DNA from 3 places in the Erwinia persicina genome. Region 1 is predicted to be linked to each of the others. Evidence: predicted binding sites of a transcription regulator. Region 1 holds the regulator's gene; each other region holds the start of a gene.
What was found. Region 1 encodes PurR, which represses purine synthesis genes. Its sites were predicted from a motif close to CANGCAAACGTTTGCNTG; they were not measured.

Region 1 (10,103 bases):
ATGCTGTGGATGCTGTTGCTGGGCTTACTGCCGGCTGCGCTTATGGTACTGACGCGGATTGAAAATAACCGTCCCTGGTGGATGTCGATCACCTGGCGACTGGTGACGTCTCTGGCTGCCATTCTCCTGGTGCTGCTGATCGCGGCGCTGTTCTATAAAGACTATGCCTCAATGATCCGCAATAATAAGGGCCTGGTGAAGATGATAACCCCGCCTAACGTGGTCAGCAGCATCGGGCACTACGCGGACAACCGCTGGTTTGCCGGCAGCCAGGCGTTAGTCAGAATTGGTCTGGATGCACGCAAAGGTCCGGTGTTAGCCGGCGAGAAAAAGAAAACGCTGGTGATTTTTGTCCTGGGTGAGACGGCACGGGCAGAAAACTTCTCCCTGGGAGGCTATGCCCGCGAGACTAATCCGAAGCTGAAGCGTGACAATGTCATCTATTACCGCAACGCTACCTCCTGCGGCACCGAAACAGCGATCTCCGTTCCCTGCATGTTTTCCAATATGACGCGTCAGCAATATAACGCCAACCTGGCGCACCATCAGGAAGGGTTGCTGGATGTGATGGCCCACGCTGGCGTCAATGTGCTGTGGCGAGAAAATGACGGGGGCTGTAAAGGGGCCTGCGACCGCGTACCTCATACGGATATGACCCAATGGCGGGTGAGCGAATTATGTAAAACGGATTATTGTCTTGATGACGTTTTGCTGCACCGCCTGAACAATTATATTGGCAGCGTGAAAGATGACACGGTCATTGTTCTGCATCAGATGGGCAGTCATGGCCCGGCTTATTACCTGCGTTATCCTGCGGAAATGCGACAGTTTACGCCAACCTGTGACAGTAATCAGATTCAGGACTGCGACCCTCAGGCACTGGTTAACACTTACGACAACTCCATTCTCTATACGGATTCGATGCTGGACAGCACCATCAGTCTGCTGAAATCCTGGGGTGATAAGTACAACGTGGCGCTGATTTATCTGTCCGACCACGGTGAGTCACTGGGTGAGCACGGTATGTATCTTCATGGTACGCCTTATCTCTTCGCCCCGAGTCAGCAGACTCATATTCCCTTTCTGCTCTGGATGTCAGCGGATTACGCGACTGCGTTTGGCATTGATCAGCAGTGCCTGCAGAAGCAGGCCCAGGGGGATGAGGTGTCTCAGGACAACATTTTTCATACCCTGCTGGGCATGATGAACGTGCAAACCCGGGAATATCAACCGGGACTGGATATGATCCGATCGTGTCGTCAAAACCATTAAGGCTTGAAACCGACCGTTCGGTCTAGTACTCTGCTGCGATGAATAAAACGACCCGCTTTGACACACGTGAACATCTGCTTGATACCGGTGAACGGCTCTGCCTTCGGTCCGGTTTTAACGGCATGGGGCTCATCGCTCTGCTGAAAGAAGCAGAGGTGCCAAAAGGGTCGTTCTACCATTACTTTCCGTCAAAAGAAGTGTTTGGCGTGGCAATGCTGGAACGCTACTTTGCGCGCTATCACCTGCGCCTGCAGGCGTATCTTGACGACCATCAGGGTAACTCCCGTCAGCGCGTGCTGGACTATTATTCCCAGTCGCTTTCTCACTGCCAGGAGAGTCACTTTGCCGGCTGTCTGTCGGTCAAGTTATCTGCTGAAGTCTGCGATCTGTCTGAAGCGATGCGGAGTGCACTTCATGCCGGTTCTGCGCCGCTGATTGCCACACTGAAAAATGCTCTGGATAAGGCCCAGCTGCAGGGAACCCTGTCACGCAAGATCGATTGTGCTGCCTGTGCACAGACACTGTATATGCTGTGGCTGGGAGCCAGTCTGCAAAGTAAAATCTGCCGTGACAATGCGCCGCTGCAGAATGCATGGCAGGAAATGACACGAATTCTTCGTGAAGATTAAAAAAAACACCTTAACTAGTCGACCGGTCTACCAGGAGTAAGTTATGAAACTGAACACGCTGTTTACCCCGCTGAAAACCGGTGCCATTACCGTGCCTAACCGCATCTTTATGGCACCACTGACGCGTTTGCGTAGCATTGAACCCGGCGATATCCCCACCCCGCTGATGGGTGAATATTATCGTCAGCGCGCGACCGCCGGGCTGATCATTACTGAAGCCACCCAGATCAGCTTCCAGGCAAAAGGGTATGCCGGAGCACCCGGTCTTCATTCTGCTGAACAAATCGGCGCCTGGAAAGCCATCAACGAGGGGATTCATCAGGAAGGCGGTCACAGTGCTGTCCAGCTGTGGCACACCGGCCGTATTTCTCACAACAGCGTACAGCCTGACGGCAAAGCCCCGGTTTCCGCTTCGGCAATCAACGCGGAAACCCGCACTTCTCTGCGAGATGCAGAGGGCAAGGCCATTCGTGAAGCCACATCAACACCGCGTGCGCTGACCACAGAAGAAGTGGCAGGTATCGTTAATGACTTCCGTCAGGCCGTCATCAATGCCCGCGAAGCCGATTTCGATCTGGCGGAGCTTCATTCGGCTCACGGCTACCTGATCCATCAGTTCCTTTCCCCGGCATCCAATCAGCGTGATGACCAGTATGGCGGCAGCATCGAAAATCGCACCCGCTTTGCGCTGGAAGTGGTTGATGCCGCCATTGATGGCTGGAGCGCGGATCGTATTGGCATTCGCATCTCTCCGCTGGGGCCGTTCAACGGTCTGGATAATGGTGAAGATCAGGAAGAAGCGGCACTGTACTTTATTGCTGAACTGGCAAAACGTCAGCTGGCTTATCTGCATATTTCTGAGCCAGACTGGGCAGGCGGTAAACCTTATACTCACGAATTCCGTCAGGCGATCCGCGCTGTGTATCCGGGCGTGATTGTCGGTGCCGGCGGCTACACGGCTGAAAAAGCGGAAGACCTGATTGAGCAGGGTCTGATTGATGCGGTAGCGTTTGGCCGTAGTTATATTGCTAACCCAGATTTAGTCGCCCGCCTGAAAACAGACGCACCGCTGAACGAACCGAAGCCAGAAAGCTTCTACGGCGGTGGGGCGGAAGGTTACACTGACTATCCTTTCCTCGGTTAATTGCCCCAAAGGTACGCAGCGGCAGGCATTGCCGCTATACTGCATTTTTCCGTCATCGTCTGATGACGCCGGTAAAAGAGGATGTTATGCGTTTACTTCACACCATGCTGCGCGTTGGCGATCTGCAACGCTCCGTTGATTTTTATACCAAAGTGCTGGGCATGCGCCTGCTTCGCACCAGTGAAAACACTGAATATAAATACACCCTCGCCTTTGTCGGCTATACCGAAGAGAGTGAAGGAGCAGTGATTGAACTGACCTACAACTGGGGCGTGGATAGCTACGACCTGGGTGACGCTTACGGACATATTGCACTGGGTGTCGATGATGTCGCCGCGACCTGCGATCGTATCCGTAACGACGGCGGTAACGTCACGCGTGAAGCCGGCCCGGTTAAAGGCGGCACCACGGTCATTGCGTTTGTTGAAGATCCCGATGGCTACAAAATTGAGCTTATCGAAAACAAACACGCCGGTAACGGTATCGGCCAGTAATTATTTCGGGTGCCTTTTGCGCACCCGACTTCCCTCCCTGCTGCATCCCCCGACAAAATTTGCCATAATGCGCGCTGCCTTTTTTCCCCAGTGAGAAGCTGATGTCTGAATCGAATGACCTGAATACCCTTAGCAGCCGTTTTCGCGGTTTTTATCCAGTCGTTATTGATGTTGAAACTGCCGGTTTCGATGCCAACACTAACGCGTTACTGGAAATCGCAGCGGTGACGCTAAAGATGGATGACAACGGCTGGCTGGAAAAGGATGAGACACTCCATTTTCACGTCGAGCCTTTTGTCGGTTCAGTTCTGCAACCTGAGGCGCTGGCATTTAACGGTATCGACCCTGACAACCCGCTTCGCGGGGCGGTCAGTGAATATGAAGCGCTGCACGCTATTTTCAAACTGGTGCGTAAAGGCATCAAAGAGAGCGGTTGTAGCCGGGCCATTATGGTGGCACACAACGCTACATTCGACCTGAATTTCGTCAATGCTGCTGCCGAACGCGCCAGCCTGAAACGTAACCCCTTCCATCCCTTCGTGACTTTTGACACGGCGGCCCTGAGCGGGCTGGTGCTGGGGCAAACGGTTCTGGCGAAAGCCTGCACCGCAGCGGGAATGCCGTTTGATAATGCTCAGGCACACTCTGCTCTGTACGACACCCTGCAGACCGCTGATCTGTTCTGTGAGCTGGTGAACCGCTGGAAACGGCTTGGCGGCTGGCCGCTGCCCGTCGAGCCGGCAGGCGACGACAGCGCGGGGTAACCCCCCTTAGCGATAAAAAAAACCGGGCCCTTTCAGGGCCCGGTTTTTTTATGCTGTCATGCTGTCTGACTTACTCAGCGGCATCGGACGGATATTTCTGCGCCGTCTCTTTGATGAGCTGCTGCAGTTCGCCGCGCTGATACATTTCAATGATGATATCGCAGCCACCGACCAGCTCACCATCGACCCACAGCTGTGGGAAGGTTGGCCAGTTAGCATATTTTGGCATCTCTGCGCGGATGTCAGGGTTCTGCAGAATATCAACGAACGCGAAGCGCTCACCGCAGGCAGACAGTGCCTGAACGGCCTGAGCAGAAAAACCGCAGCTTGGCAGTTTCGGAGAACCTTTCATGTACAACAGAATAGGGTTTTCAGCGATCTGGCGTTGAATTTTTTCAACAGTACTCATAAATGTCTTCCTCAATACGATACTTCATGTGTAGGCTAGGCGCAGCCTGCTTATTGTAGCGATTCTGTTCGGGTAGTGAAAACGACATTTTTACAGGGCGAAAGGGTAAAAATGTGACCTGAGAACAAAACAGGGATACAAAATAACATTTTCTTATCATCGTTGCTGTACGTGTTGTGGCCTGATTTGTTTTCATTGCTGCGATAAGCAACTGATACCGTTTAATTTATCGCCATTTACTTGATCTGTATTATTGAAACAAAAAAGACCTTACCCTTTGTTAAGAAGTTAGATTAGAATTGCCCTAACCTTCTGCCTGACCGCAGAAATGCCTTTTCTGACTCCGTTGCGACCTTTTGCAGCGCACAAACTGTTAATGGGAACGATGCGTTTACTCATCACGCTCTTCATACTGGCTTTCACCCAGTTATTTTTCAATATGGCGCACGCATCGCCACATGCCCCTATAAATGCGAATCAGCAAAAAGCCGATCGCACCACCGCGCGTGAAGACGACCGCCGTAAGCGCCGCCCGGTCAAGTCCGCCTCCACGAAAAAAGTAAAAGAACCGGTCAGTAAAAAAACAAAAGAAACCGCTAAGAAAACCTCCGCTAAAACAGCTCGTCTGGCTCCGGCAAAAAAAATCAAAGAAAAAGCAAAGAGCAAGGTGGCGGCAAAACCGTTGCGCACGGCTAACGTGACGAAAAAACCTTTAAGCCGAAAAATCGCTGCCAGTAAAAAAGCCGATAAAAAGCATTATGGTCGCGATCGCGCCGGGCGCAAAGTGGCGCAACGCAACGAAGCGCAGCTTTCTGCCCCACTCAAACTGAGTAAAGCCCACCGCGCCCGCTATCAAAAAGCGCGCGAGACGGCGATGACAAAATTGATGGGCCAACTGGGTAAACCTTATCAGTGGGGGGGAACCTCACCGAAAACCGGATTCGACTGTAGCGGGCTGGTCTGGTACGCCTATAAAGATCTGGTGAAGTTTAAGATCCCCCGGACAGCAAATGAAATGTACCACCTGCGTGATGCGGCCTCCATTAAGCGTGACGAGCTGGAAAAAGGCGATCTGGTCTTCTTCCGCATCAATGGACGCGGTACGGCTGACCATGTCGGTGTCTATCTGGGTGGAGGCAAATTTATTCAGTCGCCACGTACCGGTAAAGATATCCAGGTGAGCGCATTAAGTGAAGATTACTGGCAGGAGCATTATATTGGTGCACGCCGCGTGATGACGCCTAAAACCATTCGCTAGCGGGACGGTATGGGAGGAGACGCCTCCTCCCGATAAACTCAGTGCATGACAGCAGTAAAGCTAAACGCAATAATCATCAGCAGTGACCCAACAACCGCCAGAGCCGTCATCTTCATATCAGTGTTCATTTGTTCTCCTTAATAACCCTGCTATTAGTAAGCCAACAGATTTTCCCATACTTGCCCGTAAAAATCTCGTTTTCTGCGCGCAGCCTTGTTAGAATTATTTCTTTCCGTTGCGCAACACGCCCGGAAACGTTTCAAGTCAGCGCTGCATGTCACTCTACGGATGATTTTACCCCTTCCTACCCCTTTTGAGACGGCACCCCAGTTCATTCTCGTCGGCAGGAATGGCGGCGCGCAGGCAAACGTTTAACCCATTTGTTATCAGTACGTTAGTGATAGCCCCAGGAGTACGATTTTAATGGCAACAATTAAGGATGTGGCAAAGCGCGCCGGTGTCTCCACCACCACGGTGTCCCATGTCATCAACAAAACGCGCTTTGTAGCCGAAGAGACGCGCGAAGCGGTATGGGCGGCAATTAAAGAATTACATTACTCGCCCAGTGCCGTTGCCCGCAGTCTTAAGGTAAACCACACCAAAACCATTGGGCTTCTGGCCACGTCCAGTGAGGCCCCCTATTTTGCCGAAATCATTGAAGCGATTGAAAATCGCTGCTTTGCCAAAGGCTATACGCTGATCCTGGGCAACGCGCACAACGATCTGCAAAAGCAACAGGCCTATCTGTCGATGATGGCTCAGAAGCGTGTCGACGGCCTGCTGGTCATGTGCTCAGAATATCCTGACACCCTGATTGCTATGCTGGAAGACAACCGTAACATTCCCATGGTGGTCATGGACTGGGGCGAGTCGCGCGGAGACTTTACCGATACCGTGCTTGATAACGCCTTTGAAGGCGGCTATCTGGCGGGGCGTTACCTCATCGAACGCGGCCATCGTGATATCGGCGCAATCCCGGGACAGCTGGAACGCAATACCGGTGGCGGCCGCCATGCGGGCTTCCTGAAAGCGCTGGCTGAAGCCGGGATTACCCTGCGTGATGAATGGCTGGTGCAGGGGGACTTTGAACCGGAATCAGGCTATCGCGCCATGCAGCAGATCCTGTCACAGAAACAGCGTCCAACAGCGATTTTCTGTGGTGGGGATATTATGGCGATGGGGGCGATTTGCGCAGCAGATGAGATGGGTTTGCGCGTCCCGCAGGATATTTCGGTGATCGGTTATGACAATGTGCGCAACGCCCGTTACTTCACCCCGGCGCTGACGACCGTACACCAGCCAAAAGAGCGTCTGGGGGAAACAGCCTTTGATATGCTGCTTGACCGCATCACCAGCAAACGTGAAGAGCAGCAGACCATTGAAGTGCATCCTTCACTGATCGAACGCCGCTCCGTTGCCGACGGCCCCTTCCGGGACTATCGCCGTTAATGTCCGCGCATCAGCTCCCGGGCTGCTCACTCAGCCATTCTGCATTCAGCGTTTCGGTATTGCCAAGATAGGCAAGCAGCCAGTTCAGCGCCGGTGAGGCGCTGTGTTCAGACCAGCTGAGGTAGCAGGGACTGTCGGGAAACGGCGAGGCCAGCGTCAGCTCACCCAGCACCTGCTGTTGCAGCCAGGGCTGGGCGAAGTGCCCCGGCACCATCCCGACGCACAGTCCGGCACGCAGGCAGTCGAACGCACTTTCCCAGTCCGGCACCACCAGCCGCCGCTGATTGTCCAGCGTCCAGGTTGTCCGCTTCGGTAGTGCCCGCGAGGTATCCTCCAGCACCAGCGAGGGCCACTCGCGGATCAGGGCTTCACTCAGCGCGCCCTCGTAACGATGCAGCGGATGCCGGGACTGTACTACGCAGCGCCAGTTCAGACTGCCCATATCGCGAAAGGCAAAACGCCCCCGAACGGGAATGGCCTGAGTTGCGCCTATTGCCACGTCCACGCGACCGTCAGCCAGCGCATCCCAGACGCCGTTAAACACCTCCGGCATGATATGCAACTCCATGTCCGGAAAATGGCGGTAGAAATCCACCACCAGCTGCCGCGTGCGCGCCGGGCGTACAATGCGGTCCACCGCAATGTTAATCTGCCCGCGCCAGCCGTTTGCCACCTGCTGACAGCGGGTGCGAGTGGCAAGCATTTTTTTGATAACAGCCCGCCCCTCTTCACTGAATACGCGACCCGCTTCGGTCAATACCACATCGCGATGCCGGCGTTCGAACAGACTGACGGCCAGCCACTCTTCGAGTTGTCGAACGGTATAACTGACCGCAGATGGCACGCGATGAAGCTCTGCTGCAGCGGCGGTAAAGCTGCCCGTTCTGGCGACGGCGTCAACCACTTCAAGAGAATATTCAGACCACATAAGTTGCCTTCAAATTATTTCACTGCAAGAGACGAATAATAGCGTTTCACAGCTCATCAGGCACGGGATTACACTGCGCACGTAAAAAAATTGTCTAATAAGAGTTAAAAAATCATGCGTTCCAAAGGATTTATGTTTTATCTGGCCATACTGAGTATGTTGGGTTTTCTTGCCACGGATATGTACCTCCCCGCTTTTGGCGTGATGCAACAGGATCTGGGCACTGAAGCGGGCGCCATCAGCGCCAGCCTGAGTATCTTCCTTGCCGGTTTTGCCTGTGCGCAGCTGGTCTGGGGGCCGCTCTCTGACCGCATCGGTCGTAAGCCCGTGCTGGTCATGGGGCTCAGCCTGTTTGCCGTTGGTTGCGCCGCCATGCTCTGGGTGGAATCAGCGCCCTGGCTGCTGGCTATGCGTTTTGTGCAGGCTGTCGGCGTGTGTGCGGCGGCCGTCAGCTGGCAGGCGCTGGTCGTGGACCGCTACAGCGGTGCGCAGGCCAATCGCGTTTTTGCCACCATTATGCCGCTGGTGGCACTGTCTCCCGCGCTGGCCCCTTTGCTGGGCGCCTGGCTGTTACAGCACTTTTCCTGGCGCGCTATTTTCGTCGCGTTGCTGGTGATAAGCGTTATGCTGCTGATCCCGACGCTCCGCCTGCCATCGCCTTCACGCGTTGAAAAAGAGATGGTGAAAACGCCCGCTCCGGGCTTTTTCACCCTGCTGAAATCCCCCCTTTACAGCGGGAATGTGGCGATTTATGCCGCCTGCTCCGCCAGCTTCTTTGCCTGGCTCACCGGGTCGCCCTTTATTCTGGGTAAATTAGGCCTCTCCCCCGGTGATATCGGTCTGAGCTACGTGCCTCAAACGGTGGCGTTTTTGATTGGAGGTTTCAGCTGCCGCGCTCTGCTTAATCGCTTTGCCGGACGTCAGTTACTGCCCTGGCTGCTGGCGTTTTACAGCCTGAGCATTGCGGCTATTTATCTGGTGGCGTTACAGCCTGAGCCTTCGCTGTTTGCCCTGCTGCTGCCCTTCTGCGGAATGGCAATGGCGAATGGCGCTATCTATCCTATTGTGGTGTCCAGTGCCCTGCTGCCTTTCCCTCATGCAACAGGTAAAGCGGCAGCACTGCAAAACATGCTCCAGTTGGGTCTCTGCTTCCTGGCCAGCCTGATTGTATCGACGTGGATTGGGTCCGCTCTGTATACCACCACGCTGGTCATGGCAGGCACGATTTTCCTGGCCATCGCAGGTTATCTTGTCCAGCGAAGCGCAGAGCAAAAACAGGCCTGGCAGACGGCGGAAGAACCCCACTAAACCTCAGATAACATTTAGTTAGCACCCTAACAATAATGCGTTGAATATTCCCCGGCCTGCGCCTATAATTTACGGCGCATTATAAAACAACAAATACACAACATTTTCGAAGCAGGCGATGACCTCTGGTCATCGCCTGCTGTTGGATACTGACAGGGTCGTCAACGTGTTCTTCCGCGTGACATTTTTACGACCTCTGCTAATTTCAAATCAAGCCTCTTTTAACGTCGGATATCAGACTGTGGCATTAGCCACACGTGCTCTCACAAACCTGCAGGAAAGAGGATTCTTTTTTTCAGGTTTCAATCACACAGGGTGATGGGGAAGCTATGAGTTCATCGTGCATAGAAGAAGTGAACCTGGAAGATAATCAGTGGTATCGCATCGTCCAGGAAATGTTGAGTAAGGCAGATATCGAAATTAACGGAACCCGCTCATGGGATATCCG
Region 2 (10,103 bases), 1.5 Mb from region 1:
GCGGACGTCAGCGCCACACACTGCTCAATCACATTCACCAGTTGCCTGACGTTGCCCGGCCAGGCAGCAGCCATCAGGCGGCGCATCGCATCGGTGGAGAAACTACGTACAAAAGGCTTATGCCGTTCGGCAGACTGCTTAAGCAGATGATTAGCCAGCAGGGGGATATCCTCAGCGCGCTCATGCAGGGCCGGGATCTTGAGATTGACCACGTTAAGACGGTAGAACAGATCTTCGCGAAACTCTTTCTTTTCCATCGCTTTAGGCAAATCACGATGTGTGGCAGAGATGATGCGCACATCAATGTCGAGATCGCGGTTGCTGCCCAGCGGGCGAACCTTTCGCTCCTGCAGCACGCGCAGCAGCTTGACCTGTAAAGCCTGCGGCATATCACCAATCTCATCCAGGAACAGCGTACCGCCCTCAGCAGCCTGGAACAGCCCTTCACGGCTGCTGACAGCGCCGGTAAAAGCCCCTTTCGCATGGCCGAACAGCTCTGACTCCAGCAGCTGTTCCGGCAGTGCGCCGCAGTTAATGGCGATAAAGGTTTTGCCCGCGCGTGGGCTGGCGGCGTGGATCGCCTGGGCCAGCACCTCTTTACCGGTGCCGCTCTGACCATTGATCAGGACACTGACATCCGACTGCGCCACCATCCGCGCCTGATCGAGCAGACGCAACATCACCGGGCTGCGGGTGACAATGCTTTCACGCCAGGCTTCATCGCTGGAAGGGGCGCGGTGGGCCAGCGCCCCGTCGATAGCTTTATACAGCGCATCGCGGTCGACCGGCTTGGTGAGAAAACTGAAAACGCCCTGCTGCGTCGCCGCCACTGCGTCAGGGATCGAGCCGTGGGCGGTGAGTATAATGACCGGCATCCCCGGCTGCAGTTTCTGGATTTCCGCAAACAGCGCCATGCCGTCCATTTCATCCATACGTAAATCGCTGATCACCAGATCGAGCGTCTCGCGATTCAGCACCCGCAGCGCCTCAGGGCCACTTTCAGCGGTCGTAACACTAAAACCTTCACTACTGAGGCGCATCCCCAGCAATTTCAACAGGCTGGGATCGTCATCGACCAGCAGCAACCTTGCTGATTTTTTGATCATGGGTTGGCATCATCCTGTGACGGGTTATCAGTCGGTACGGACGTGTCATCGCCGTGGCTGTTCGTCTCCGGGCCATCCGGGGAGCGACGCGAAGACAGACGGCGTTCAATATCCGTCAGGGTATCGAGTTTACGCCGGGTCACGACCAGCTCGCTTTTCAGGCTCATTTGCTTCTGACGAAGCGCGTCCAGCTGACTATCACTGCTCTCCTGCAGCTGGGCATAGCGCATCCGTTCTTCAGAGAGCTGCAACAGAGATCCCTGCCCTTCACGCCACAACATCATTAATGGACGCACCGATGCGGGATAATCATAGCTGAAACTGTCCAGGCGTTTAAGGAAGGCACGTCTCTCAACAGGGGTCACGTTGCCATTATTGAGTAATACCGCCTGTTTGAAGGCGCTCTGCCAGTTATCCCCGGGCCAGCGACGCGCCTCAGCCCGGGCATCCACCGCCGACAGCCTGATACCGCAATCAATGGCTCGCAACCAGTACAGGGGGTTTTCGGTCGCGGCCACATCGTCAAATGCCCAGAGGTGTTCGCAGGCGACCATTTGATAATCGACAATTTTGACGTCAGGTTCGCTCACCTGGATATCCGCACGGCTGGCAGCGCGTTGAGTGGCTGGCTGGCTACAGGCCAGCAGGCTCAGCGCCAGTAAGACAATGACCGTAAATCTGCCTGAATGCCCGTGTTGCACTGCGGCAGTAAAACGTGATGATTCCATTATGATAATGTCCCGGCGGTGGTGTTTAATTCGATACGGAAGCAGACATCAGCATCAACGCTGTCGATCAGTTGTAAGTCTCCCTGCAGCCGGCGCAGGCAGTCTTTGGCAATACTCAGCCCCAGTCCGCTGCCTTTGACCGCCCCTTTACGTTGCAGATTTCCCTGGAAGAAGGGTTCAAAAATCATCGCCCGTTCCGCTGCAGGAATGGGGGTTCCGGTGTTGGCCACCTCAATCACCACACGGCTGCCCTGTTGCCGGCTACGGATCCAGATATTTCCGGATTCTGCGCCGTAGTGTACCGCATTGGAGTAAAGATTATCGATGGCCCTTAATAACAATGTCGGCTCAGCGCGGCAGTGGTCTGCCTGCAAATCAATGTGGATATGAAGCAGTTTAGCGCGGGCCGTCAGACTGTGGGAGGAAACCAATGTATCGATTAATGGGCGCAGTTCAACATCCTCCAGCGCTACCGGACCATCGGCCAGCTTGCGATTATAGTCCAGCAGTTGCTCAATCAGCGTTTGAAGATGACGACTGCTGTCGTTAAGAATGCTGACAACCTCTTTCTGATCCGGCGTCAGGGGCCCGGCGACCTGATCGGCGAGCAGCTCGGTGCCCTCACGCATGCTGGCCAGCGGGGTTTTTAATTCGTGGGAGATATGGCGCAGAAACTCATGCCGCTGGGACTCCAGCCAGGCCAGACGCTCGCTGAGCCAGAGAATACGCTGCCCGAGGGAACGGATCTCGCGAGGCCCTTTAAAGGCGAGGCTTTGTCCCAGCGGACGACCTTCCCCCAGGCGGTTGATCATGCGCTCAACCGCTTTCACCGGGCCGATAATCATCCGGGTAAACAGCATAACCAACCCGAAACTGAGCAGAAACAGGAGCAGCGCCTGCCAGCCAAAATACTGGCCACGTTCGGCAATCTCACGCTGCAGTTGCAGGCCGCGAGAAAACACCACTTCACGCGTGGCCTGCACCAGCTGACCGTTAGCAGCAGAGAACGCTTCAAGCTGATCGGCTGCCGCAGGTAGCGGGCTGCTGTTGACGCACTTAATCTGGCTCAGCTGCGTCAGGTTCTGACGCAATACCTGCCAGGTGCGCATATCCGGCAGCACCGGTGCGTGGGCATCCAGCATTTGCGAATAGCGGCTCCGCTGCGTCTGATAAAGCCGTGCCAGCATCGGGTCGTCCAGCACACAATACTGACGGTAGCTGCGTTCCAGCTCCAGCGCCGTGCGCGCCATAGCTTCGCTACGGCGCACATCGGTCAGCGTGGTACGGTTGGTATCGGCCGCCCGGTCACTCAGTGCCGACAGGCTTTCCCATGCCTGCCAGGCCAGCACCAGCAAGGGTAATAACACCAGTAAAAAGGCCATCAGCACCAGCTGACGTAACGATCGCGGTAACAGACGCCATTTCTTCACGACACAGGTTCTCTTTGCAGTAGTTAAGGCGATGCTAGCTGAGAGTGGACGGAGAAGAAAGTGCACGGGGATAAAATGAAAATGGCCGGTTCAAAGAACCGGCCACTGGCGTTACGCCGGTAAGCCTGCGTAACTGAATAGGTGGTGCCTAACTCAACGTTGCGTCCGATGTTTGATAACGTCACAGCGTGAACGATTATCGGTGTGGTGGACGACAGGCACCGTATTGTGCGTCATTCTGGGTGTTATGGGCACTTGACCGCTTGCGCAGGGCTGTCATAACCAGGTGAATGAGCCACTGACGATAATATAGCAATAACTGTGCCACATTGGAAATAAATTTTTAACTTACTGAAATAGTTGATTATTAATAATCACCTGCCAGTGACATCGCCCATTTTTGACCATCAGGTCTGCAAAACTGTCGCCAAATGACTACATCCCGATAGCAGGAAAAAACAAGTATTAAAAATCAGTGAGTTAAACGTCTCCTTTTGGAGACAGACTTAGGGCGGCTTTGTAGTGAAATGGCAACACTGTCCGTCTGACCGCCGTGAAAGCAAAAAAACCGGCCTCCTGAGAGGCCGGTGAGGATGTACTGCGATTCACTCAGGCAGGGATTTAGCCCAATTGTTTACGCGCATTGCGGAAGATACGCATCCACGGGCTGTCCTCGCCCCACTCTGCCGGATGCCAGGAGTTGCTGACCGTGCGGAAAACGCGCTCCGGGTGCGGCATCATAATGGTCACCCGGCCGCTTTCGTTCGTCACAGCAGTAATGCCGTTCGGCGAGCCGTTCGGGTTCGCCGGATACTGCTGCGTCACCTTGCCAAAGTTGTCGACGAAGCGCAGCGCCACCAGACCTTTGCTTTCCAGCTGGGCCAGATGCGCCTCGCTGCGCACCTCCACGAAACCTTCACCGTGCGATACCGCAATCGGCATCCGTGAACCGGCCATGCCTTCCAACAGCAGCGACGGGCTGGCCGCCACTTCCACCAGGCTGAAGCGGGCTTCAAAACGCTCGGACTGGTTACGCACAAAGCGCGGCCACTCTTCGCTGCCCGGGATCAGCTCGCGCAGGTTTGACATCATCTGGCAGCCGTTACAGACGCCAAGCGCCAGGGTCTGCGGACGGTGGAAGAAGGTTTCGAATTCGTCGCGCACGCGGGTGTTAAACAGAATCGACTTCGCCCAGCCTTCGCCTGCCCCAAGCACGTCACCGTAGGAGAAGCCGCCACAGGCCACCAGCGCCTGGACGTCAGCCAGGCCGCGACGGCCTGCCAGCAGATCGCTCATGTGCACGTCAACGGCGTCAAAACCGGCTCGGTGGAAGGCCGCCGCCATCTCAACGTGTGAGTTAACGCCCTGTTCACGCAGCACCGCCACTTTCGGACGTGCGCCGGTCGCGATGAACGGCGCTGCGATATCCTCCTGTGGCTTAAAGGTCAGCGCCACGTTCAGGCCCGGATCGCGGTCATCTTTCTTCGCGTCATGTTCCTGGTCGGCACAGGCCGGGTTATCGCGCAGGCGCTGCATCTGCCAGGTGGTTTCTGCCCACCAGGTACGCAGCGTGGTGCGGCTTTCACTGTAGACGGCAGCATCGCCTGAAGTGACCACAAAGCGATCGCCTTCCACGGCCCGGCCCAGCAGATGAACACAGTCGCTCAGGCCATGATCGGCAAACACCTGTTGCACCGCCTCACGATCGGCGGCCGCGATCTGGATAACCGCGCCCAGTTCTTCATTAAACAGGGCCGCCAGGCTGTCGCTGCCCAGCGCCGCAATGTCAACCTCTACGCCGCAGTGGCCGGTAAAGGCCATCTCTGCCAGCGTCACCAGCAGGCCGCCGTCAGAGCGATCGTGGTAGGCCAGCAGCCTGCCATCCGCCACCAGCGCCTGGATAGCGTTATAGAAGCCCGCCAGTTGCTGCACGTCACGCACGTCGGCAGGCTTGTCGCCCAGTTGACGGTAGACCTGCGACAGCGCCGTTGCCCCCAACGCATTCACGCCTTTACCCAGGTCAATCAGCATCAGGACATTGTCACCCGTCTGCAGCTGCGGGGTCACGGTTTTCCGTACGTCTTCCACGCGGGCAAAGGCGGTAATCACCAGCGACAGCGGAGAAGTCATCTCACGCTGTTCGCTTCCCTGCTGCCAGCGGGTTTTCATCGACATAGAGTCTTTGCCGACCGGGATGGTGATCCCCAGCGCCGGACACAGCTCTTCACCAACGGCTTTCACTGCTTCATACAGCCCGGCATCTTCGCCCGGGTGACCGGCAGCAGCCATCCAGTTTGCCGACAGTTTGATGCGCGTCAGCGGGCCGATGGCCGTCGCCGCGATATTGGTCAGCGCTTCCCCTACGGCCAGGCGACCGGAGGCGGCAAAGTCGAGCAGCGCCACCGGAGCACGTTCGCCCAGCGCCATGGCTTCACCGTAGTAGCTGTCAAGGCTGGCGGTGGTCACTGCACAGTTGGCCACTGGGATCTGCCATGGCCCGACCATCTGATCCCGGGCCACCATGCCGGTGACCGAACGGTCACCGATGGTGATCAGGAAGGTCTTCTCTGCCACGGTCGGCAGGTGCAGGACACGGTTTACCGCATCCGCCACGGTGATCCCGTCACGTATCAGCGGCTCGCCTTTCACTTGCAGCGTGGCAACGTCGCGGGTCATTTTCGGGGTCTTGCCCAGCAGCACGTCCAGCGGCATATCAATGGGAGTATTGCCGAAATGGCTGTCCGACAGGGACAGGTGCATCTCTTCGGTAGCCTCACCAATCACCGCGTAAGGCGCACGCTCACGCTGGCACAGGGCATCAAACAGCGCCAGGCTGTCCGGGGAGACGGCCAGAACATAGCGCTCCTGGGACTCGTTACACCACACTTCCAGCGGGCTCATGCCGGGTTCATCGTTCAGAATGTCACGCAGATTGAAGCGTCCGCCACGTTCGCCATCACTGACCAGCTCCGGCATGGCGTTAGAAAGACCGCCTGCTCCCACGTCATGGATAAACAGGATCGGGTTCGCTTCACCCAACTGCCAGCAGCGATCGATCACTTCCTGACAGCGCCGTTCCATCTCAGGGTTGTCACGCTGCACTGAAGCAAAGTCGAGGTCTGCATCCGACTGGCCCGACGCCATTGAGGAGGCGGCCCCGCCGCCCAGGCCAATATTCATCGCCGGGCCACCCAGCACGATCAGTTTGGCACCGACGGTGATTTCACCTTTCTGTACGTGATCGGCACGGATATTACCGATACCGCCCGCCAGCATGATCGGCTTGTGGTAGCCGCGCAACTCTTCGCCATTATGGCTGTTGACGCGCTCCTCGTAGGTACGGAAGTAGCCATTCAGAGCAGGACGACCAAATTCGTTATTAAACGCCGCGCCGCCCAGAGGGCCTTCGGTCATGATATCCAGCGCGGTAACAATGCGATCGGGTTTGCCGAAATCTTCTTCCCACGGCTGTTCAAAGCCAGGGATACGCAGGTTTGATACGGAAAACCCGACCAGACCGGCTTTAGGTTTTGCGCCGCGCCCGGTCGCCCCCTCATCGCGGATTTCGCCACCGGAACCGGTCGCGGCACCCGGCCATGGCGAGATCGCTGTCGGGTGATTATGGGTTTCCACCTTCATCAGGATATGAGCCTCTTCCTGATGGAAGTCGTAATGGCCCTGTGCGTCAGCGTAGAAGCGCCCGACCTGAGAACCTTCCATCACGGCGGCGTTGTCTTTGTACGCTGACAGCACGTGATCGGGGGTCTTCTCAAAGGTATTTTTAATCATTTTGAACAGCGACTTCGGCTGAACCTGCCCGTCAATCACCCAGTCGGCGTTGAAGATTTTATGGCGGCAGTGCTCAGAGTTGGCCTGAGCAAACATGTACAGTTCGATATCGTTCGGGTTGCGCCCCAGTTGTTCAAACGCCGCCTGCAGGTAGTCGATTTCATCATCGGCCAGCGCCAGCCCCAGTTTAATGTTGGCCTGAACCAGCGCGTTACGCCCTTCACCCAGCACGTCTACACTCTGTACCGGCGCAGGCTGATGCTGAACGAACAGCGCGTCGGCCTGATTCAGATCCGTAAACACGGTTTCCATCATGCGGTCGTGCAGCAGGGCCGCCAGCGCTCCCCACTGTGCTTCCGTTAACTGTGGCGCCTTGACATAGAAAGCCAGACCGCGCTCCAGACGCAGCACCTGCGGCAGGTCGCAGTTATGGGCGATATCCGTCGCTTTGGAAGACCAGGGCGAAATGGTACCGGGACGAGGCGTCACCAGCAGCAGACGACCTTCCGGGGTATGTTCAGCGAGAGAGGGGCCGTATTTCAGCAGGCGCTGCAAACGGGATTTTTCATCCGCACTCAGCGGCGTGCTGACATCAGCGAAATGGACGTACTCAGCGTAAATGTCACTCACCGGCAGGTGAGCATCCTGAAAGCGGGCCAGCAGTTTGTTAATACGAAATGCCGACAGAGCGGGCGAACCACGCAGAATTTCCATCATTAAAGATCTCTCGTCTCGAAGCGCCGGGCGACGCTTCATTGGGCGCAACAGGGGAAAACGGGCGGTATTATAGTGAATCCGCACCGGTTACGAAACCGTTTGCGCAGAATTTATCGCGATAAGGAATTGCCTGAAAAACACACAAATCGGATGGAATTCAGTTGCGGAGCCGCGCGGAGTTGCGCAGAATGCCCCACGCTCAGGGCCAATTATAGATCACAAATACTGCCATAGAAGACAGATACCTGAGAACCATCGAGAGATAACTATTTGAAACGCCTTAAATTTAATTATCTGCTGGTCGGGCTGATCACGGTACTTCTGGCGCTTGCGCTGTGGCCGTCTATCCCGTGGTACGGGGGCTCCACCGACCGGATTGCACAGATAAAATCGCGGGGAGTGCTTCGTGTCAGCACGATTAATTCTCCGCTGACTTACTACACGGTTAATAAATCACCAGCGGGTATGGACTACGAGCTGGCGAAGCGCTTCGCCCGTTATTTAGGCGTGAAGCTCGAAGTTACCGTTCGCCCTAACCTGGGCGATCTGTTTGATGACCTGGAAGATGATAAGGCCGATCTGCTGGCGGCCGGCTTAATTTATAATAATGAACGGCTGGCGCGTTTTCGTGCGGGCCCGTCCTATTATTCCGTTTCCCAACAGCTGGTGTACCGCATTGGCGCTCCTCGCCCCAAAAACCTCGGCGATCTGAAAGGTCGCCTGACGGCGGCATCCGGGTCAGCTTATCTGTCAACGCTGCGCAATGTGAAAGCGCATCAGTATCCCGACCTCGACTGGGCGATCTCCACCGATCAGACCCCCCAGGGCCTGCTGGAGGCGGTAGCGGATGGCAAACTCGACTATACGGTAGGGGATTCGGTCACCATTGCCCTGATGCAGCGGATCCATCCGCAGCTGGCGGTGGCCTTTGACATCACTGATGAAGAGCCGGTGACCTGGTACGTGCAGCATGAGCAGGACGACAGCATGAATGCGGCCCTGCTCGACTTCTTTAATCAGATGGGCGAAGAAGGCGCGATGGCCCGACTGGATGAGAAGTATCTGGGTCACGTCGGCACGTTTGACTATGTCGACACGCGGACCTTCCTGCGCGCCATCGACGGCACGCTCCCGGACATTCAGCCGCTGTTCGAGAAGTACGCCCAGATTATTGACTGGCGTCTGCTGGCGGCCATCTCCTACCAGGAATCACACTGGAACCCGCAGGCCACCTCACCGACCGGGGTACGCGGCCTGATGATGCTGACGCGTAACACCGCTGACAGCCTGAACGTCAGTGACCGTACCGATCCGGAGCAGAGTATTCGCGGCGGCAGTGAGTATCTGGTGCGCATGATGGAGAAAGTGCCGTCCACCGTGCCGGAAGATGAACGTATCTGGTTTGCGCTGGCGGCCTATAACATGGGGTACGCCCATATGCTTGATGCACGCAAGCTGACGGAAAAGCAGAAAGGGGATCCGGATAGCTGGGCCGATGTGAAAGTGCGCCTGCCGATGCTGAGTCAGAAACGCTACTACAGCCAGACCACCTACGGCTACGCCCGCGGCCATGAAGCTTATGCCTACGTGGAAAATATCCGCAAATATCAGTTGAGTCTGGTCGGCTATCTGCAGGATCAGGAGAGAAAGCTGGCACAGCAGGCGGCTATGGAGGCCGAACTGGGCAGCGGTTACCCGACAGTAGAAGCGAAAATCGCGTTAAACTAAACCGACGCAGCCTGACGGGCAGACCGCAACAGAAAATCCCTCCTACAGGCGCTGGGCTTTCTTTTCAGCACGACGCTGGCGGAAAAAATCGCTCAACAGCGCAGCGCACTCTTCCGCCAGGACACCCTGTTCCGTCTGTACATGATGGTTCATTCCCGGGTGCCCCAGCACGTCAAGCAGTGAACCTGCCGCTCCGGTTTTTGCATCGCGCGCGCCATACACTAACCGCCCTACGCGCCCGTGAATCATTGCCCCTGCACACATCACACAGGGTTCCAGAGTGACGTACAGCGTGGTGTCCAGCAGGCGATAGTTCTCAATCACCTTTCCCCCCTGCCGGATCGCCATCATCTCGGCGTGTGCCGTCGGATCGTGGTGACCGATTGGACGGTTCCAGCCTTCACCAATTACCCGCCCCTGATACACCAGCACAGCGCCCACGGGGACTTCTCCCTCGTCCCAGGCACGCCTGGCCAGTGTCAGCGCATGGCGCATCCAGAATTCATCATTATTCTCAGTCACCCGCATCTCCGGCAAAAAAAAGCGCGACATTATATCTTTAATTGTCGGTTATTCCAGTTGCTGTAGCTCTCCCACCGGGGTAA
Region 3 (10,103 bases), 430 kb from region 1:
CCGCACCTGAGAACATCAGCCCGGAGAAAGGCACTACTTATAAACTGGTCCGTAAAGTGTTCAATAATACCGAGCATGTTCACGTGGTCGGCCTCCGCGGCTTCACGGCGGAACCGACACTGACCGCTAAAGATGCAGAGGCTGAGGCATAGCACGCCTCATACTGTAAAAAATAATGTGACGCAGTGGTAATATTTCTGCGTCCAGATTACTCTGGATAACGGCATTTGCACGTATGAGGCAAATGCCGTTTTCTGTTTCTATACTTATAACAATGACTAATTACTGCTGGCTTCCCGTTCAGCAGACTAACAGGGAGCAAGGATGTTGCTGCAGAAATCGTTTTCCACCCGGGCTGTTGCGCTGGGTTGTACTCTGTTTTGCTGGATGGTCAGCATGTCGCCATCGCTTGCGGGGATACCGCCGGTCTCTGCGCCGGTGAGTCATCACGTTAGCGTGGTGCAAAGTGCATCGCAGATTGCCGCGCTCTATCCGCACGGAAACGCGCCGTTCTATTTGAAAAGTCTTGCTCCTCTGTATGCCAGCCGGAGTATGCAGCCGATGTGGCAGGATGGTCAGGCCGTACAGCAGTTTCAGCAGCAGTTAGCCGAAGTCGCTATCTCCGGCGTTCAGCCACAGTTTATTCAGTGGGTCAAACAGCTGACCGACCCCGCTATCACCGGACTGGCTCGTGACGTGGTGTTGTCTGATGCCATGCTGGGCTATCTGCAATTTACTTCCAGTGTTCCCAGCAAAGGGGAAACCTGGCTCTACAGCAATGTGCCTTATAAAATGGAAACACCGTCAGTGGCGGTGATCAACCAGTGGCAAAATGCGCTGGCGCAGGGGAATCTGAATGGATTTGTTCTGTCGCTGGCACCTCAGCATCCACAGTATGCGCGCATGCATCAGGCCCTGAAAACCCTGCTGGCCGAAAACCGGCCGTGGCCGCAGTTGACCGATAAACAAACCCTGCGTCCCGGCCAGGTCAGCAACGATGTGCCCGCGCTGCGTGACATCCTGCAGCGTACCGGGATGATGTCCCCGGCCAGCGAGCCATCGACACCGGCGGAAGAAGTGGTGGGGCCGGTTGACGCCCCGCTGGTGCATGATGATGACAATGCCCAGCCTGATGCGACAGCGCGCCCCACAACGGACAGCAGCGTTGTGGTCAGTCCGTCGGCAGTACCGACTGATAACCTGCCACCGGCTACCCCGCAAAACGTGGGTAACGTTGATGGTGTCGTGATACCGGTGAACAGCGATAATATTTATACCCCGGACCTGGTCGAAGCCCTTAAACGTTTTCAGACCTGGCAGGGGCTGGAAGCAGACGGCGCCATTGGTACGCGTACGCGTGAATGGCTTAACGTCTCGCCCCAGCGCCGGGCTTCATTACTGGCGCTGAACATACAGCGGTTACGTCTGCTGCCGGATGATATGCATAACGGTATTATGGTCAATATTCCTAATTACTCTCTGGCCTACTACGTTAACGGCAATGAGATCCTTTCTTCACGGGTGATTGTTGGCCGTCCTGACCGTAAAACGCCTCTGATGCGCAGCGCCCTGAATAACGTGGTGCTTAACCCACCGTGGAATGTGCCGACAACGCTGGTGCGCAAGGACATTGTGCCAAAAGTGAAACAGGACCCGATGTACCTGTATAAACACGGTTATACGCTGCTTTCCGGCTGGACGAACGATGCGGAGGTTATTGACCCGTCAATGATCGACTGGAGCATGGTGTCTGCTGCCTCGTTCCCTTATCGCATCCGCCAGGCTCCGGGGCCGACTAATTCACTCGGCCGCTACAAATTCAATATGCCAAGTTCGGATGCGATTTATCTGCACGACACGCCAAATCACGGCCTGTTCCAGAAAGATATTCGCGCATTGAGTTCAGGCTGCGTCCGGGTCAACCGCGCTTCAGATCTGGCCAGCCTGCTGTTACAGAACGTTGGCTGGGATAATTCGCGTATTTCCAGCACGCTGAAAGAGGGGGATACCCGCTTTGTCTCCATCCGCCAGCGCGTTCCGGTGAACCTCTATTATCTGACGGCCTGGGTCGCCGATGATGGCTTGCCGCAATTTCGTACAGATATTTACAATTATGACAATACCGCCCGATCCGGCGCCCCGGCGCTGTTGTCAGCTGGTCAGTTATTGCTCTAATGATTGATTAATCAGATATTCCCGCCAGGGTTGCTGGTGGGGTATAAAACCGGTGCAGAGGCGATAACATCACACTCTGCGCCGGTTTTTCTTTTCGCAGGTTGACGTAGGTTTTTTCGCCCGGTAAGGTTCCGAACGGTGCACATATTTGCACTGCTCCGAATCATTAAGCCAGGTAATACTGATCCATGCATAAAATTGACTCTCATCGCCGTAAGTGGCTGACGTTAGGTGGCGCCGCACTCGGTGTAGCACTCCTCCCGGGGCAGGCTTTCGCCTCGCTATCGACGTCCCGGCCGCGTGTATTGACGCTCAACAACCTCAATACCGGTGAAAACCTTAAAACGGAATTTTTTAACGGTAAAAGCTATGACAAGGATGAATTAGCCAGACTGAATCATTTTTTCCGTGATTACCGCGCGAATAAAAGTAAAAGTATTGATCCCCATCTCTTCGACCAGCTGTTCCGCCTGCAAACGCTGCTGGACAGTCGTAAACCAGTACAGCTTATCTCAGGCTACCGCTCCCTCGGCACCAACAATTCCCTGCGCTCTCATACCCGGGGGGTCGCCAAGCACAGCTACCACACGCTGGGCCAGGCAATGGATTTCCATATTGAAGGGATCTCGTTAAGCAATGTTCGCAAAGCCGCACTTTCGCTGCGGGCGGGTGGTGTAGGATACTATCCGAGTAGTAACTTTGTGCATATTGATACCGGGCCAGTCCGGCACTGGTAAACGACATCCCGGCACCCTGTGGTGGCCGGTAACGGAGTAGCATGGATTATCATATTATCCCGGTCACCGCGTTCGCACAGAACTGCTCGGTGATCTGGTGTACGCAAACGCGTGAGGCCGCGCTGGTGGATCCCGGCGGCGATCCTGAAAATATTAAGCAGCAGGTTGCAGCGCTGGATGTGACGTTGACCCGCATCCTGCTGACGCACGGGCACCTCGATCACGTCGGGGCTGCCGCTGAACTGGCCGCACATTATGCTGTTCCGGTGATCGGGCCTCATAAGGCTGATAAGTTCTGGCTGGACGGATTGCCGATGCAAAGTCAGATGTTTGGTTTTGCCGAATGTCCGCCGCTGGAACCAGACCGCTGGCTTGAGGAAGGCGAAACTGTCCGGGTAGGAGAGACGGAACTTGAGGTTCTGCTGTGTCCCGGGCATACGCCGGGACATATCGTTTTCTTTGACCGTACCGGCCGCCTGCTGGTCTCGGGTGACGTGATCTTCAGCGGCGGTGTTGGTCGTTCTGACTTCCCGCAGGGCAGTCACAGTGACCTGATCGCCTCTATTAAGACTAAGCTGCTGCCCCTGGGCGATGACGTGACCTTTATTCCGGGGCACGGTCCGAAGTCCACGCTGGGACGTGAGCGCATCAGCAATCCCTTCCTGCAATAGCGAATAAAAAAGGGTGACCACCCACCGGGTGGTCACCCTCAGCTCACCGAATCACAGTACCGCGACAATCGCCTCGCACAGCTGAGACATATTATCCGGCGTCATGCCTGCCACGTTGACACGTCCGGAATTCACCGCGTACACGCCAAATTCCTCACGCAGACGCACAACCTGATCTTTCGTCAGGCCGCTGAAGGAAAACATCCCGTTCTGATTAATGATAAAGCTGAAGTCGCCTTTTGCGCCTTTTTCCTGCAGGGTATTAACAAACAGCTGACGCATACGCTGAATGCGTTCACGCATGCTGGTCAGCTCCTGTTCCCACAGGGCACGCAGGGCGCTGTTGTCAAGGATCGTGGCCACGACGGCAGCACCGTGTGCAGGTGGGTTGGAATAGTTAGCACGGATGGTGGCCTTGACCTGGCTGAACGCCGTGTCGACCACGGTGGCATCAGCGGCAACGAGGGTAAAGGCACCGACGCGCTCGTTATACAGACCGAAGTTTTTCGAGTAAGAGCTGCAAACGATCAGTTCCTGATGGCTGGCGGCGAATGAGCGCAGGCCTTCAGCGTCTTCTTCCAGACCACGAGCGAAGCCCTGATAGGCAAAGTCAAACAGCGGCAGCCAGCCTTTAGTCAGCGACAGCTCAGCCAGCTGGGCCCACTGGGCTGCCGTTGGGTCGATGCCGGTCGGATTGTGGCAGCAGCCGTGGAACAGCACGATATCACCAGCCTGCGCTGCGCTCAGGCTGTTTACCAGCCCGTTAAAGTCCAGTGTGTGCTGGGCAGCATCATAGTAATCATATTCACACACTTCCAGACCGGCAGCGGCAAATACGTTTTTATGGTTTGGCCAGCTCGGATTGCTCACCCAGATACGTTTTGCGCTGGTCTGGGTGGCAATAAAGTCGGCGGCAATGCGCAGTGCACCAGTACCGCCAGGGGTTTGGGCGGTGCGCGCACGATGACCGGAAATCAGTGCGCTATCGGCACCGAACAGCAGTTCCTGGGTGCAGCGACCAAAGTCAGCAATACCATCAATGCTCAGATAGTTTTTAGTGGTTTCGTTTTCCAGCAGATACTGTTCAGCTTTTTTAACGCTGGTCAGTACCGGCGTTTTGCCGGTTTCATCTTTATACACGCCAATGCCGAGGTTGATCTTATTTGGGCGGTCATCAGCGCGGAACAGATCGGCTAAACCAAGAATAGGGTCGGCGGGTGCAGCTGCAATACGTTCAAACATAGTCGAAGTCCGTTAGCTTAAATTAAAGCGAAGTGAGGACTCAGGTTAACGCCAGTAAGGGTAAATTACCAACCGTTTGCGTCAAAAAAACAGCAGAAAGGGGGAAGGGAGGAGAGAAAAACAAAAACGGAGCCGAAGCTCCGTTGAGTGCACGGTTAATCGCGACCTGAGCCGCGATTAAAGGGCAATTAGAACTGGTACTGCAGGCCAACACCAACAACGTCGTCGGTGTTAATAGCACCAGCGCGGGTGTAGTCTGTGTCATCCAGCAGGTTGATTTTGTAGTCAACGTAGGTAGACATGTTTTTGTTGAAGTAGTAGTAAGTACCAACTTCAATGTATTTAACCAGGTCAGCGTCACCGCCAGCAAAGGTAGAACCGTTACCGGTCACACCGTTCAGGTCCTTACCTTTAGACTGCAGGTAAGCGATGGATGGACGCAGACCGAAGTCGAACTGGTACTGAGCAACAACTTCAAAGTTCTGAGTTTTGTTGGCAGTCTGATTGTTACCATAGCTGCTGGTGTTACGTGCTTCACCGTAGAACGCCGCCAGGTAAACGTTGTTTGCGTCATATTTCAGACCCAATGCGTACTGGTCAGCTTTATCGCCGTTGCCGTCAGCAACCTGGCGGTTAGTACGGTCTGAAGACGCGTAAGCACCTACAGCACTGATACCCATGCCGGTGTTATAAGCTACAGAACTGCCCCAGCCGTCGCCATTCTCGTCAATAATACGACGGTCATTGCTTTCGTTTTTGCCCTGGTACTGTACAGCGAAGCTCAGGCCATCAACCAGACCGAAGAAGTTGCTGTTACGGTAAGTAGCAACACCATTTGCACGACCAACCATGAAGTTGTCGTTGTTGGTGTACATGGTGTCATCACCGAAGATTGGCAGCTGGTCGGTGTAAGACATTGCGTCATAGATCACGCCGTAGTTACGACCGTAGTCGAATGAACCCGCGTCACCGAATTTCAGACCAGCAAAGCCCAGACGGGTTTTAGAACCGTCGGTACCCTGAGATTCTGCAGTGTTAGCCTGTACGTTATATTCCCACTGGCCGTAACCGGTCAGCTGATCGTTGATCTGGGTTTCACCTTTGAAACCAAAACGAACATAAGTCTGGTCACCGTCTTCGTTGCTATTGTCAGAGAAGTTGTGACGCGCATCAACTTTACCGTACAGGTCCAGTTTGTTGCCATCTTTGTTATAGATTTCTGCTGCGTTAGCGGCACCAGCAGCCAACAGTGCTGGGATCACTACTGCAAGAATGTTGCGCTTCATCATTTTGTTATTACCCTCATTGGAGTTATTTGGACACCTGCCACTGCCGTCAATAATTCTTTACAGAACTCTGATGAGAGTTTGGTGTCTTCCTGTGTCTGCACGCATCTTTCCATTCGTAGCCTGGTTAATCTAGCCCGAAAATGCTACTAATCTCTTATTCTAGTAACAAGAGGAAAATATGTATTACAAAATGTAAAAATCACGGAACTTTGTGAGTCATCTCTAAATTTACAAAAATAAAAAAAGGCCAGCGAGGCTGACCTTAGTATATATATGAATTTCTTATATTTAATGCAGAAATCAGAACGTCGCGTTGCGTGGAGTGCGTGGGAAGGCGATAACATCCCTTACATTTTGTACGCCAGTGACATAGGCGATTAATCGTTCGAAACCTAAACCGAAACCTGAATGAGGCACAGTGCCGTAACGACGCAGATCGCGATACCACCAGTAATCTTCTTTATTCAGACCCATCTCGGCCAGTCGGGCATCGAGCACATCCAGACGTTCTTCACGCTGAGAACCCCCGATGATTTCACCAATGCCCGGGGCCAGCACGTCCATGGCGGCCACAGTTTTGCCATCGTCGTTCAGGCGCATGTAGAAAGCTTTAATCTCTTTCGGATAGTTTTTCACCACCACTGGTGCTTTAAAGTGTTTCTCTGCCAGGTAACGCTCGTGTTCAGAAGAGAGGTCGATGCCCCATGACACGGCGTTTTCAAAGGTCTGTCCCGAGGCCAGCAGGATCTCAACGGCTTCGGTGTAGTCCACCTGGGCAAAGTCTGTAGTGACAAAACGCTCCAGGCGTGAAATTGCGTCTTTGTCAACACGCTCGGCAAAGAAAGCCATGTCATCAGCGCGCTCTTCCAGCACAGCTTTGAAAACATATTTCAGCATGGCTTCGGCCAGCGCGGCATTGTCTTCCAGATCGGCAAAGGCAATCTCAGGCTCCAGCATCCAGAACTCTGCCAGATGGCGACTGGTGTGGGAGTTTTCCGCACGGAAGGTCGGGCCAAACGTGTAGATCTTGGAAATGGCGCTGGCGTAGGTTTCACCGTTTAACTGGCCGGATACGGTCAGGAACGCTTCTTTACCGAAGAAGTCTTCATCATAATTGACTTTGCCTTCCGGCGTGCGCGGCAGGTTTTCTAAATCCAGCGTCGAAACGCGGAACATTTCACCGGCACCCTCCGTATCGGATGCAGTGATCAGCGGAGTGGAAACCCAGAAGAAACCCTGCTCATCAAAGAAACGGTGCAGAGCCTGCGCCAGGGTGTGACGCACACGGGCGACGGCACCAATCAGGTTAGTACGTGGGCGCAGGTGAGCGACCTCACGCAGGTATTCAATGCTGTGGCGTTTAGCCGCCATCGGATAGGTATCGGGATCGTCCACCCAGCCCACCACGTCCACGTGGGTAGCCTGAATTTCAAAGCTCTGACCTTCGCCCGGAGATTCAACGACTTTACCGGTGATGGCGACGGAACAGCCGGTGGTCAGACGTAAAACTTCATCCTGATAATTATTCAGAGAATTATTCACGACAGCCTGAACGGGATTAAAGCAGGAGCCGTCATAAACGGCGATAAAGGAAATACCGGCTTTTGAATCTCTTCGTGTACGCACCCAACCACGTACGGTGACTTCACTGTCAACCGCGACCCGGCCGTGCAGTACATCCGCTACTGGCACAACGCTCATAATAATTCTCTCGCTATTAATTAATCTGAATTGAATACCCCAAATTTAGGGTCTTGCTATGTTACTTGCCAGGCGATGATAAACAAGCGAATTCCGGCAGCAGAAGCAGATTTCTTTAGGGGGGAGGGGATCGGGGGGCCGGTATGGGAGGGCCCCCGTAACAGGACTAGCTGGCTTTCTTCACCAGCGGCAGGTCAAACGCTTTACGCAGGGCACGCACAAAGGCTTTATCCTGGCAGATAGTTTTTCCCGGGCTGTCGGACAGTTTAGCAACGGGCTTGCCGTTGCACTCCACCAGCTTAATGACAATATTAAGCGGCTTAACCTGAGGGATATCACAGGTCAGGCGTGTACCAATGCCGAAAATAACATTAATCCGCTGACCGAAGTGGCGATAAAGTCCCACCGCCTTTTCCAGATCAAGATTATCAGAAAAGACCAGCGTTTTCGTCAACGGGTCGATGCCCAGCTGATGATAATGGGCAATCGCTTTCTCACCCCACTCCAGCGGGTCGCCAGAATCATGGCGCAATCCCTGGTAGGCGCTGGCAAATTCCAGACCGAAATCACGCAGGAAGGCATCCATAGTGATGCAGTCTGTCAGGGCAATACCTAACTGATCGGGATACTCCTCCAGCCAGGATTGCAGCGCAGCACGCTGACTGTTGGCCAGCACCGGACTGATTTGCTGGTGCGCCTGGAACCATTCATGCGCCTGGGTACCCACTGGCATAATCTGCTGCTGGCGCGCCATTTCATAGTTACTGGACCCAACCAGCCAGGGAAATTCCTGCTTCAGCGTACTGACTATCGCCAGGTGAACATCATGCGAGAAGCGGCGACGGGTGCCGAAATCCATCAGGCGAAAGCGCGACATATCCAGATCGGCGGTGAGCTCGTTAAACTGCGCCAGCTTGAGTTTCAGCTGACTGACCGCCATCTCTGGCGTGACCTGCGGTGAACGATGGCGGTGAACCACCTCACTGATCAACGCCAGGAGCGGCACTTCCCACATGATCACTTCACGCCACGGTCCGCTGATGCGGATATCCAGTTTTCCCTGGTGATTGCGCACGCGAACCTGCGCGGGATCGTATCGGAAGGTCCGCAGCCAGTTGAGATAATCCGGGGTGAAAAACGGCAGCCCGGCAAGATAGGTGAACTCATCTTCCGTTAGCACCAGCGCGGCCATCATATCGATTTGCTGTTGAATTTCATCGACATAAATACCCAGCATGTCATCACCCCGGCAGCGAAACTCGGCGGCCACAGTGACATCGTAATAACGATGGAACACCGCCTGCTGCATATGAAGCTTATAGGCATCGGTATCGAGAAGCGTAGTCAAAATCGGGGAAGCGTGTCGTGTCATGGTGCGTTTCAGCATCCTCTGGCGAAGAGCGTTATCCCTGGTTCAAATGAAGAAAAAGTCGCAGGAGTATAACCCGAATACGTATTTATTGAACCCGATCACAGCACAATTCGGTCGGCGTGGTCGAGGGCAATCTGTGCGTTTGTTAATGAAATGTACCAATTCACCGCAAAGGTACGGTTAAAGGGTGATTCCACGTGGCAACCTGGTGATAACAGGAATAGACTTGAAAAGGTTAACTAATTATCGACGTGAGAAAGACTTATGACGCAACTGCCACAAGCCAAGAATCGCCATGACTATCGTGCGCCAGATTACACCATTACCGATATCGACCTGACGTTTAATCTTGATGCCAGTACCACCCAGGTGACCGCCATCAGCCAGATTAAACGTCTGGGGGACCGTGATGCCGAACTGCGCCTGGACGGAGAAGACCTGACGCTGATCTCGCTGCACGTTAACGACCAGCCGTGGCAGCATTACCGGCAGGAAGAGGGCGCGCTGATACTTCAGCAGTTGCCAGAGGTCTTCACATTAAAAATCGTCAATGATATCCATCCGGATAAAAACACTGCGCTGGAAGGGTTGTACAAATCCGGTGAAGCACTCTGTACCCAGTGTGAAGCTGAAGGTTTCCGCCATATTACCTGGTACCTTGATCGCCCTGACGTGCTGGCACGTTTTACCACGACGATTATTGCTGAACAGGCACTCTATCCGTACCTGCTCTCTAACGGTAACCGCGTGGATGGCGGGCAGATGGAAGATGGCCGTCACTGGATGAAGTGGCACGATCCCTTCCCAAAACCCTGCTATCTGTTTGCCGTTGTCGCCGGCGATTTCGATGTGCTGCGCGACAGCTTCAAAACCCGTTCGGGTCGTGACGTTGCCCTGGAAATCTTTGTCGATCGTG

Region 2: the regulator PurR is predicted to act here: its motif matches at 7,859-7,876, upstream of purL (phosphoribosylformylglycinamidine synthase).
Region 3: the regulator PurR is predicted to act here: its motif matches at 4,891-4,908, upstream of K6L24_RS14055 (amino acid aminotransferase).

What each region holds. Positions count from the first base shown of each region.
Region 1 is NZ_CP082141.1:2,627,177-2,637,279, forward strand. Features, by position in the region: gene eptA (phosphoethanolamine transferase EptA) at 1-1,272, shown strand, start outside; gene K6L24_RS11885 (TetR/AcrR family transcriptional regulator) at 1,311-1,901, shown strand; gene nemA (alkene reductase) at 1,945-3,045, shown strand; gene gloA (lactoylglutathione lyase) at 3,132-3,539, shown strand; gene rnt (ribonuclease T) at 3,641-4,303, shown strand; gene K6L24_RS11905 (Grx4 family monothiol glutaredoxin) at 4,374-4,712, opposite strand; gene K6L24_RS11910 (C40 family peptidase) at 5,098-5,970, shown strand; gene cydH (cytochrome bd-I oxidase subunit CydH) at 6,009-6,098, opposite strand; gene purR (HTH-type transcriptional repressor PurR) at 6,394-7,419, shown strand; gene punR (DNA-binding transcriptional activator PunR) at 7,430-8,347, opposite strand; gene punC (purine nucleoside transporter PunC) at 8,462-9,655, shown strand; gene cfa (cyclopropane fatty acyl phospholipid synthase) at 9,985-10,103, shown strand, end outside.
Region 2 is NZ_CP082141.1:1,141,784-1,151,886, reverse strand. Features, by position in the region: gene glrR (two-component system response regulator GlrR) at 1-1,106, opposite strand, end outside; gene qseG (two-component system QseEF-associated lipoprotein QseG) at 1,103-1,834, opposite strand; gene K6L24_RS05225 (HAMP domain-containing sensor histidine kinase) at 1,834-3,216, opposite strand; gene purL (phosphoribosylformylglycinamidine synthase) at 3,886-7,770, opposite strand; gene mltF (membrane-bound lytic murein transglycosylase MltF) at 8,041-9,498, shown strand; gene tadA (tRNA adenosine(34) deaminase TadA) at 9,541-10,020, opposite strand; gene yfhb (phosphatidylglycerophosphatase C) at 10,069-10,103, opposite strand, start outside.
Region 3 is NZ_CP082141.1:3,055,168-3,065,270, reverse strand. Features, by position in the region: gene mukB (chromosome partition protein MukB) at 1-152, shown strand, start outside; gene ldtD (L,D-transpeptidase) at 325-2,175, shown strand; gene mepK (peptidoglycan L,D-endopeptidase MepK) at 2,364-2,912, shown strand; gene K6L24_RS14060 (MBL fold metallo-hydrolase) at 2,954-3,583, shown strand; gene K6L24_RS14055 (amino acid aminotransferase) at 3,635-4,825, opposite strand; gene ompC (porin OmpC) at 5,014-6,114, opposite strand; gene asnS (asparagine--tRNA ligase) at 6,415-7,815, opposite strand; gene pncB (nicotinate phosphoribosyltransferase) at 7,982-9,187, opposite strand; gene pepN (aminopeptidase N) at 9,452-10,103, shown strand, end outside.